2 regions of the Paenarthrobacter sp. NPDC018779 genome follow, and region 1 is predicted to be linked to the other one. Evidence: riboswitches for the same ligand, from Rfam matches in the RefSeq annotation. Region 1 holds a riboswitch; the other holds the start of a gene.
What was found. A riboswitch is a leader RNA that binds a small molecule or an ion and turns the genes downstream of it on or off. The one in region 1 is predicted to bind S-adenosylmethionine.
Positions count from the first base shown of each region.

Region 2: it holds a riboswitch for S-adenosylmethionine, as region 1 does, so the genes downstream of both, ACH488_RS03740 (aminotransferase class V-fold PLP-dependent enzyme) here and ACH488_RS06760 (hypothetical protein) in region 1, are expected to answer to the same signal.

Region 1 is NZ_JBIRZS010000004.1:105,081-110,343, reverse strand. Features, by position in the region: gene ACH488_RS06775 (matrixin family metalloprotease) at 4-840, opposite strand; gene ACH488_RS06770 (VIT1/CCC1 family protein) at 995-2,149, opposite strand; gene ACH488_RS06765 (hypothetical protein) at 2,418-2,609, shown strand; gene ACH488_RS06760 (hypothetical protein) at 2,606-2,941, opposite strand; SAM riboswitch class IV at 2,958-3,077, opposite strand; gene ACH488_RS06755 (sodium:solute symporter) at 3,273-4,811, opposite strand; gene ACH488_RS06750 (helix-turn-helix domain-containing protein) at 5,082-5,263, shown strand, end outside.
Region 2 is NZ_JBIRZS010000002.1:306,492-311,754, reverse strand. Features, by position in the region: gene ACH488_RS03750 (ribosome small subunit-dependent GTPase A) at 1-620, shown strand, start outside; gene hisN (histidinol-phosphatase) at 675-1,487, shown strand; SAM riboswitch class IV at 1,633-1,746, shown strand; gene ACH488_RS03740 (aminotransferase class V-fold PLP-dependent enzyme) at 1,780-3,174, shown strand; gene ACH488_RS03735 (class I SAM-dependent methyltransferase) at 3,264-4,052, shown strand; gene ACH488_RS03730 (metal-dependent transcriptional regulator) at 4,080-4,793, shown strand; gene ACH488_RS03725 (MFS transporter) at 4,812-5,263, opposite strand, start outside.

The DNA of each region.
Region 1 (5,263 bases):
GGCCTAGATGTCCTTGCGGCAGGGGGCAGATGCCAGCAGGTGCAGGCCGGTCAGGTCGCCGTCAGCCAAACCATCAGGTGCGCCGATCTCCGGATACATCAGCTGCACCGGGTCATCCACGTGGTCCAACCCCATCACATGGCTCAGCTCGTGCTGCATGACGGCCAGGACGTAAGCCGAGCCGCCTTCCTCAGCCAGGAGCTCGGAGATCTGGGGTGTATCGAGTTCCAGGCTGCCCGTGATGTAACTCTTGGGCCCCTTGTTCAGCGAATACATGGTGCTGCCACCGGTGCCAATGACCTTGTCCTCCAGCGCGGGTGCGGCCTCCGGGGTAGTCCAGGAAATCAGCAGCGGTGCCCAGCGCTCGCCGTACTTCGCCGGTTGGTACGGCTCCCGCTTCGCAGTGGGCAGCTCGTCCGTGGTGCCGTCATTGACGAACTGGATGCCCGTCGCGGCCGAGACGTTCGCCAGGGCAGTCTGGAGCAGCCCATCCGTTCCCGCAGGCGCCGAGGCATCATTGACCACGTAGTGCAGCGGCCGGCACGGCGAATATCCAACCGGTGTGCCGTCGTCGTTCGTGGCCAGGAACTTGTAGGAATCGCTCGTGAAGGCCGGCGGGGCAGGTGAGGCGAGCGGAGCATCGGCCTCTTCCATCCCGGGCGGGGGAGCGTTGAGGGCGCGGGCCGGGATGCGCGTGCCTTGTCCGGCTTGTTGGGAGTTGGGCAGGGCGGCACCCGGGATCAGGGCCGTGATGCGTGGATCGCCGTGCAGGAAACCGCTGACCAGGACTGCCACCACAGCGGCAACCGCCGCCATGACCAGGCCGAGGAGCAAACGCAGCGCCTTGCCGGCAGGGCGGGGTTCGTGCGCAGGCGACTCCCCATGCTCGGTGTCCACGGTTCTCCATTCCTCAGGCCCCGTTCACGCAGGCAGCGCAGAGGACGAACCAACATTACGGGACCGGGGTGGCCCCGTCTATTCATGCCGGCGAAGCCTAGACGATCACCGCTCCGAAGAGGAGGCCCAATCCATAGGTGGCAGCTGCGGCGCCGAGGCCGATGGCCAGCTGGCGGAGGCCGCGGCTCAGGGGAGAGGTTCCGGAGAGCAGCCCGACGACGGCGCCCGTCGCCAGCAGCGCGACGCCCACCAAGGCGCCGGAGAGGATCAGCGCGCTCCAGCCCACCACGCCGAAGACGAACGGCAGGATGGGCACGATGGCGCCGGAAGCGAAGAAGCAGAAGCTGGAAAGCGCCGCGCCCCATGCCGAACCGACCGTCTCATGCTCGTCCTCGACTTCTTCCTTTTCAGGTTGCAAGGACAAGCTCGGATCGCAGTCGCAACTGAAGAGTCCCAGCCTCTCGGCGGCGCGGTGTTCAGCAGCTTCCCGGGTCATGCCCCGCGCCAGGTACACCAGGACGAGTTCGTTGTGCTCCACGTCCAAGGACGGTGCGGCAGCCAACGTGGCCTGGGTGGGAAGGGTGGCGTTGAGCAGTTCCCGCTGCGACCGGACGGACACGTACTCGCCGGCACCCATGGACAGCGCACCCGCCAGCAGGCCGGCAACGCCACTCATCAGCACCACGGCACTGGAAACGCCCGTCGCGGCCATGCCCATCACCAGGGAAAGGTTGCTGACCAGGCCGTCGTTGGCGCCGAAAACCGCGGCGCGGAACGTGCCGGACAACCTGTTGCGGCCACGGGTTGCGAGGCCGCGGACAACTTCCTCGTGGATTTGCTCGTCGGCCACCATTGCGGGCGTGGCGTACGGGTCGGTGCCGTAGGGGGAGCGCCCCTCGGCACGTTGGGCCAAGGCGAGGACGAAGACGGAGCCGAAGTGCCGCGCGAGGAAACCGAGGAGCCGGCTGCGTGCCGACGCCGCCTTGGGCATTCCGGCGTGTTCCCCGAGCAGCTTGAGCCAGTGGGCCTCGTGCCGGCCTTCCGCTTCTGCCAGGGCAAGGAGGATCTGGCGCTCCTCACCGTCGCGGCGTTGGGCGAGTTCGCGGTAGACGGCGGCCTCGGCCCGTTCGTCTGCCAGGTACTGCCGCCAGCGCCGGACGTCCGACTGCGTGGGTGTTCGCGAGGGTTCTTCTTCGGGCCGGGAGTCCGGAGCGGGGCTCGACGGACCGTGGGATTCCTGGTGCTGTTGCACTGTTTCTCCTGGGCTTGATGGGACGGTTACGGCCCCTTTGCACCGCCCACTGTACCGCCTATTTCCGGGGATTTTTGGCTGGTATTCCTTAACAGGAATGTTCGGCATGCCTTAATTCCGAACCCTGGTGCAGCGGTGCTGCGGCCGCCGGCGACCCTCCCTTGACCCCTTCTTGAGGCGGTGCTCAGATGGATAGACAGGGGCGGGGCACTCCCCGCACATCGGTCAGTGGACCGCCTGGTGCGGCCCGTCGGACGGAGGTTGCAGCATGAGCACCGAATCACATCCCCACCACCCGGAACGGGCAACCATCGAGTCGGATCCGGCCTACGACTACAACGAGGACCAGGAAGTCGATGAGGCTTGGGCAGAGGAAGGCGAGGTGGCGGACGACGACGAGCGCATTGTGCCGCTCGATGAGGCCGAGGAAGAATTCCGCGGCGACGGCGACGAATCCTAGGCAGCCGGCACCAGGCTGAAGTGCCGCTCGCGCCCGGCAGCACGTCCGACGGCGGCAACGGTCACCGTCAGCGTTTGCGACGCGAAACACCAGCGCGTGGCGCGGACGGAGCGTGCCAACGCCGCGGCGAGGAGCCGGGGCTCAGGGTGGTGAAAGCGTTCGGTGCGGCCGCGCGCGACAATGATCACCGTGCCGTGGACGATGTCAACCACGGGAATCACCCGGACTGTCGGGGAAGGGGTTTCGGTGGCGCTGGCTTGGACGGGGCTGGCGTTGACCAAGGCCGCTTGGGATGTGCCCGCTTGGACCGTGGTTTCAGTTTGGTACGGCAAGGACTGCTCCTTGGTGGGAGTGCTCTTGCCCGCTCGGTTGTCTCTGGTCCGGGGCGGGCCGCTTCCTCATCCGAACCACCCGTGAACATGGGGTTGGTGCGTGGCCAGTCGGAGCTTGGCGCCACATCTCTTGAAGCTGCGTCCTATCCTAATGCCTCCCCTTTGTGGGGCCTGCTTGGCGTGCTCTGCGGGGGCGAATGAGCGCAGAGCGGGCCCCGCAACGGGGGTAGGTGTGTTGTGGAAGCCGGGGACTACGCAAACGGCGACGCCACCCCGCGAAGGGTGGCGCCGCCGTCGTGCATTGCCGAGGTGGCCACTGTGTGGCCGGACTTCAGGCCTTGTGGCTGCTGACCGGGTGGGCGTCCAGCGGGAGTTCATCCGAGATGGCTCCTGCAACCCGCTTGTCCCATGCCGCGCGGACTGCGGCATCGGTGGGCGGAGTGAGCAGTGAGATCACCACGAAGGTCACGAAGGAAGCTCCGAGGCCCCAGTAGATGGGATCGTTCGCGTAGACGCCGTCGGCGCTCTCGATCACACCCGTTGCGAAGAGGATCAGCAGGACCAGGGTGAGGACCGAGCCCACGGCCATGGACCAGGCTGCCGCAATGCCGGTACCGCGCTTCCACACAAGGCCGCCGAGGATGGCGACGAGGAGGCCGCCTACCAGGATGTCGTAGGCGATGGTGAGGGCAACAACAACGTCCTGGGCCGCCATGGAGATCAGCACTGCCAGGACGCCGAGGCCGAGGACCCAGTAGCGGTTCGCCTTGACGTCGTGCTCTGGGTTTTCCGTGTCGTCGGTGTTGATGGTCTTGCCGAACCAGCTGGCGACAAACGGGACAACGTCTGCGCGGGCCACCGTGGCTGCGGCAATGAGCGCACCGGACGCGGTGGACATCATTGCGGCGACGGCTGCTGCCATGACCAAGCCACCGATGCCGATGGGCAGGATGTGGGTTGCCACCTCGGCGTAGACAACGTCCTTGCCGAGGTTTGCCACGTCGATGTCCGGCAGGGCAACGCGTGCGGCGAGGCCGATCAGGGCGCCGGCCACACCGTAGAGGATGCAGTACACCCCGGCGGTCGCGCCGCCCCAGCGTGCAACCGTGGGGGTCTTTGCTGTGAAGACGCGCTGCCAGATGTCCTGGCCGATGAGGAGGCCGAGCGTGTACACCACGAAGTACGTGATGATGGTCTGCAGGCCGATGCCGTCGATCTGGAAGAAGCTCTGGTCAACGCGCTGGCGGATGCCGTCCAGGCCACCGGCGGCGTTCATGACGAACGGCAGCATCAGCAGGAAGATGCCAACGGTCTTGATGATGAACTGCACCTGGTCCGCGAGGGTGATGGACCACATGCCACCGATGGTGGAGTAGACAAGCACGATCGCGCCGCCCACGGCGATGGCCAGCCAGCGTTCCCAGTCGAAAAGGACCACGAAGATGGTGGCGTAGGCGCCGGTGGAGGTTGCGCAGAGCATGAGGGTGTAGGCAAGCATGACGATGCCGGAGGTCTGGGTGGCCTTGCTTCCATAGCGGAGGCTGAGCATCTGCGAGACCGTGTAGATCTTCAGGCGCTGGATGGTGCCGGCGAACAGCAGGCTCAACAAGAGGACGCCTGCGCCGATGGCCACCACGAGCCACATGCCGGAGATGCCGAATTTGTAGCCCAGGCCAACGCCGCCAACGGTGGATGCGCCACCCAGGACAACTGCGGCCATGGTGCCGGTGTAGAGGAACGGTCCCAGGCGGCGGCCGGCCACCAGGAAGTCGCTGTTGTTCTTGGTGCGGGACTTGCCCCACCAACCGAACGCCAGCATGGCAAGCAAATACACCACCACAATGGCGATGTTGATGAACGAAGAGTCCATGAGTGGCTCCTTGGAGCTGATGCACGGAGGTTGGGGTATTCGACGATACTCCTGCAGGGCGTCGAAGTCTCTGTGCTGACGAACGGAGGTTGGACTTGTGTTGTGTGCCTCACAGACAACACTTGTTGCCTATGAGGATATGTTGTGATGGGAGTAACAGTCAAGGTGGTTTGGTCATGGTTCCGCGGATTCTGGCTCTTTGCTGTGGCTCTACGGCTACTATTGGCTCCAATGACAGGGCCTCACGGACGGGCCTGAAAGGTTTTGTGAATGAAGGCTCTACCCGTTGAACCCAGCAATGTTCCCGTTGCCATCGGTTCCAGAATCCGTGCAGCCCGGCAGGCGCAGCGGCTTACCATCGAGCAGGTTGCAGATGCCACGGGCCTGACCAAAGGCTTCCTTAGCAGGGTGGAGCGGGACCTCACTTCACCGTCGGTGGCCTCGCTGGTGAC
Region 2 (5,263 bases), on a different contig from region 1:
ACGTCAAGGATCCTGCCGAACTGTTGGCCAATTACCTCAGCCTCGACTTTCCGGTCATCATCAGCCGCACGGCGGATTCGCAGGCCTCCGGCATCGACGCACGTTCAGACGACGGGCTCTCCGCACGTTTGGACAGCGACGCCGTCTCCCGCCTGCGTTCCCACCTCGACGGCAAGGTGACCGTCATGCTGGGGCACTCGGGCGTCGGCAAATCCACCATGGTCAATGCCCTCACAGGTGCCGAACGGGCAACCGGCGGGGTCAATGCCGTCACAGGCCGCGGACGCCACACCTCGTCCTCTGCCTTGGCCCTCAAACTGGCGGACGCTCCTTCCGGCAGTTGGATCATCGACACCCCGGGCATCCGTTCGTTCGGCCTGGCCCACGTGGACGCGGACCGCATCCTGCATTCCTTCCCCGACCTGGAGCCTGGCACGGAAGCCTGCGACCGCGGCTGCAAGCATGACGCCAGTGCAGTGAACTGCGGGCTGGACGAGTGGGTCAACCAAGGCAACGCCGGCCCCTCAGGCGTAGCCCGGCTGGCTTCGCTCAGGCGCCTGCTCGGTGCCGACCCCCGCCTGGAGGCCAAGGAAACCAAGGAATTGGGCATCGTCAACTGAAGGTCGGAGCCCCACCTCCCCCGGCGCGTGAACGATTCGCGATAGTTTGGTGGCATGACCCAACCCGTTTCCAGCTACAACGATGACTTGCGATTGGCCCATGTCCTGGCCGATTCCGTGGACGCCCAGACCATGGACCGGTTCAAGGCCCTGGACCTGCAGATCGAAACCAAACCCGACCTGACGCCGGTCACGGATGCGGACAAGGCCGCCGAGGAAGCCATCCGCGGACAGTTGTCCCGTTCACGCCCCCGCGATGCCGTCCTCGGCGAGGAATTCGGAAGCAGCGGCCACGGTTCGCGGCGCTGGGTCATCGACCCCATCGACGGCACCAAGAATTTCGTCAGGGGCGTCCCCGTGTGGGCAACCCTGATCGCCCTGATCGACGAAGGCGAACCGGTGGTGGGCGTGGTCAGCGCACCAGCCTTGGGCAAGCGCTGGTGGGCGGCCAAAAGCATGGGCGCCTACATGGGCCGCTCGTTGGCCTCGGCCACCCGGCTGAAGGTTTCCAACGTTTCCACGCTCGCGGACGCGTCCATGTCCTACTCGAGCCTCTCCGGCTGGAAGGAACGCGGCAACCTTGACGAGTTCCTCGGCCTCACCGAGGACATTTGGCGCACGCGCGCCTACGGGGACTTCTGGTCCTACTGCCTGGTGGCCGAAGGCGCCGTGGACATCGCCTGCGAGCCCGAACTGAACCTCTATGACATGGCGGCGCTCGTACCGATCGTCACGGAGGCCGGTGGCAGGTTCACTTCCCTGGAAGGTGAGGATGGCCCCTTCGGCGGAAACGCACTGGCAACCAACTCGATCCTGCACTCCGAGGTCCTGAAGCGCCTCAATCCGGGAATCGACGATCTCCTCTGAATTTTCGACGGCGGGCACCTCCCCTGGGAGGTGCCCGCCGCACTTTATTCGCCAAAACTGCCATTTCCGCATCCTTCGTAACAATGTGCTTAACAAAGTGGACGGCTTTGTGTCCGGCGTGCGGGGTGCCTTAATGTCTACTACAGGTCACGAGTGCCAGCGCTAAACCCCGGTTTGCTGGCCGGCAACCCTCCATTCGCGGTGGGGTGCCCCGGGTGACGACCAGGCCGGTCCGGAACGGATGCGGCAAGCGCGGATCCCCCGCAAGGGGGTCCCTCTTGAGTGAGGTCCCATGAGCACTGTTACGTTCGAATCCACCGTCCTTCCCACTGTGACGCAGGAAGCCGCGGCCGCCAGGCCCCTTGCCGCGGTGACTGGCGCAGAACTGCAGGCCCCGCTGATCCAAGGCGGCCACGTCCGCTACGCCAACCTCGACTACGGAGCTTCCGCACCGGCGCTGACCATCGTGTCCGCGTACCTGAATGAGGTCCTGCCGTACTACGCGAGCGTGCACCGCGGTGCCGGCTTCGCTTCCCAAATCAGCACGTCGGTCTATGAAAACTCCCGCGACATCGTGCGCGACTTCGTCGGCGGACGCCCCGACGACTCCGTCATCTTCACCCGCAACACCACCGACTCCCTGAACCTGCTGGCCGGCTGCCTTCCGCAGATCGACGGTACGCCAACCGGCGAGGTCCTGTACCTGGACATCGAACACCACGCCAACCTGCTGCCGTGGCAGGGCGTACCGCACCGCAGCGTCGTGGCCGCTTCCACTCTTGCTGCGACCATCGCCAACCTGCGCCACGAGCTGGCCCAAGGCGGAGTCTCCCTGCTCGCAGTCACCGGCGCCTCCAACGTGACAGGTGAAATCCTGCCCATCGCGGAACTGGCCTCCCTTGCCCACGAATTCGGTGCCCGCATCGTGGTTGACGCTGCCCAGCTCGCACCGCACCGCCGGATCAACATCGCCGAAGCTGACGTGGACTACGTGGTCTTCTCCGGCCACAAACTGTACGCACCCTTCGGTGCCGGCGTAGTAGTAGGCCGTCCCGATTGGCTCGACGCCGGAACGCCGCACCTTGCCGGCGGTGGCGCAGTCCGTGAAGCCCGTCTGGACTCCGTCAGTTGGGCGACGGGTCCGGCCCGCCATGAAGGTGGATCCCCCAACGTCCTCGGCGCCGCCACCTTGGCCCGGGCCACGCAGGTCCTGGCCGGCCTTGACCAGCAAGCCTGGCACGACCACGAGGCCGCCATCCGCTCCTTCCTTGTGGAGGGCCTGCAGGCCATCGATGGGGTCACCGTCCACCAGATCTTCAGCGATTCCACGGACACCATCGGCGTGGTCAACTTCTCGGTGGAGGGATTCGACGCCGGCCTGGTTGCCGCCTACCTGTCCGCGGAACACGGAGTGGGCCTTCGCGATGGCCGGTTCTGCGCACACCCGCTCCTCAAGCGCCTGGGCCTGCCGTCCGGTTCCCTTCGCGCCAGCTTCGGCGTGGGCTCCCGGCTGGAGGACGCTGCCCGGCTGCTCAAGGGAATCCAGGAGCTGAAGGGTACCGGGTTGGGCTGGGACTACGTGGTGGACGAGGGCCGCTGGGTTCCCGCGAACGACCACCGCAGCTACCCCGAATGGGCCCCCAACACTCCAGGTACCGCGGGCGCTGCTCCCTGCACCGTGGACTGACCTCACTTTGCCGGAACCCGGCCAGCCCTGCCTTGCTGTAAATTCGTAGGGTATTTCCGGCGTTCGCGGTAAAGGAGTCTGTACACACCATGCGGTCCCAAGGCCCTTCCAGCGGTACGCGACAACCCGGCGGTCCCAAGCTGCACGCGGTCCGGCGCAAGGAACTGGGGCAAAGTTTCCAGGATGGCGGCGAGCACTACCATGTGGTGCGTCCCGGCTACCCTGCAGACTCCGTGGATTGGCTCCTTCCTGCCGGAGCGAAGTCCGCGGCCGACATCGGCGCGGGCACGGGGAAATTCACCACGCTGCTCGTGGACCGCGGCCTTGAGGTGGCCGCCGTCGATCCTTCCACGGACATGCTGGCGCAGTTGCGCCTGTCGTGCCCCAAGGTCAATGCGTTGGAGGGCACCGCCGAGGCGAGCGGACTGGCGGACTCAGCTTTCGACGTCGTCAGTGTTGCCCAGGCCTGGCATTGGTGCGATCCCGTCAAAGCCAGCACGGAAATCGCCCGGGTGCTCCGTCCGCATGGCGTCCTGGGCCTGATCTGGAACCAATTGGATACTTCCGTCCCCTGGGTGCACCGCCTTTCACGCATCATGCATGCCGGCGACGTACACAAACCGGGCTTCCGGCCGGCCATCGGTCCGGAGTTCACCGGTTTGGAATGCCATGTCACCCATTGGGAGGACCCGGTGTCCCCCGAGGACATCATGGAATTGACCAAGTCGCGCAGCTATTACCTTCGAGCCAACGAGGCTACCCGTGCCAAGGTCATGGGAAACCTGGAGTGGTACCTCTACGAACACCTCGGCCACGCCCCTGGCCAAACCCTGGCCCTGCCGTACGTGACGCAGACGTGGCGGGCCCGCAAGGCCTGAGGCGCCCTGCCACGGTAGGCTTGGAGCGTGAAGACCAGTACGCCCTCCTCCTCGATCGAGGACTACGTCAAGGTCATCTACTCCTTCACTGAGTGGCAGGACAAGCCCATCACGTCCTCCCAGCTGGCCCAACGGCTGGGCGTAGCCAATTCCTCGGTGTCCGAAATGGTGCGCAAGCTCAAGGACCAAGGCCTGGTGGACCACCAGCCCTACAGCGCCATCCGCCTGACGCCCGACGGCATGCGTCTGGCCTTGGCCATGGTGCGGAGGCACCGGCTCATCGAGACGTACCTTGTGGAGGAACTCGGCTACCGCTGGGACGAGGTCCACGACGAAGCGGAAATGTTGGAGCACGCAGTCTCGGACACCTTCATTGAACGCATGTCCGCCAAGCTGGGCCACCCGGTCCGGGACCCGCACGGAGACCCCATTCCGTCGTCCGATGGCTCCGTGGAGCTCCCGCACGCCTACCGGATGATCGAACTGGATCAAGGGCACGCCGGCCGCATCACGCGCATCAGCGACGAGAACCCGGACCTGCTTCGCTACTTGGCCGCCGAGGATATTGCCCTGGACGCCCGCATCGAGGTTGTAGGCCGCAAGCCCTTCGGAGGTGCCTTGGTGGTAAGGATCGGCAGCGGTGCCCAGCGCCGGGAATACGACCTCGCGGACGAAATCACCTCGGCCCTGTGGGTGCAGAGCACCGACGTGCACGAAGGCTGCGTCCTCGCCGACCGCTGAGCCGGCCACCGCCCAAGGTCAGGACGCCGCCCCCAGCGGACCGCCGTCGTCGGACGCTTGATCCGGAACGGCCGCACCTGCCGCGTCGCGCGCCGGGTTGCGGATTCCGACGGCGGAAGCCACCGCTCCGAGCAGGAACAGTCCCGCGGTGACCAGCAGGGCGTTGTCCAGGCCCTCCCGGGTGAAGACCGGACCCACGATCAAGCCTGCGAAGGCGATGCAGATCAGGCCGGCGATGCGGGCCACTGCGTTGTTGACCGCGGAGCCGATCCCCGCCTCTTCAGGTGGAACGGCGCCCAGGATGGCAGCCGTCAACGGTGCCACGAGAATCGCCAGGCCCAGTCCGAAGACCACTTGGCCGGGAAACACCTGTGTCCAGTAGTTGAGTGGCTCCTGGACAGACAACGACATCAGGAATCCAGTCCCGCACAACAAGGGTCCAGCGGTCATGAACCACCGCGGACCATACT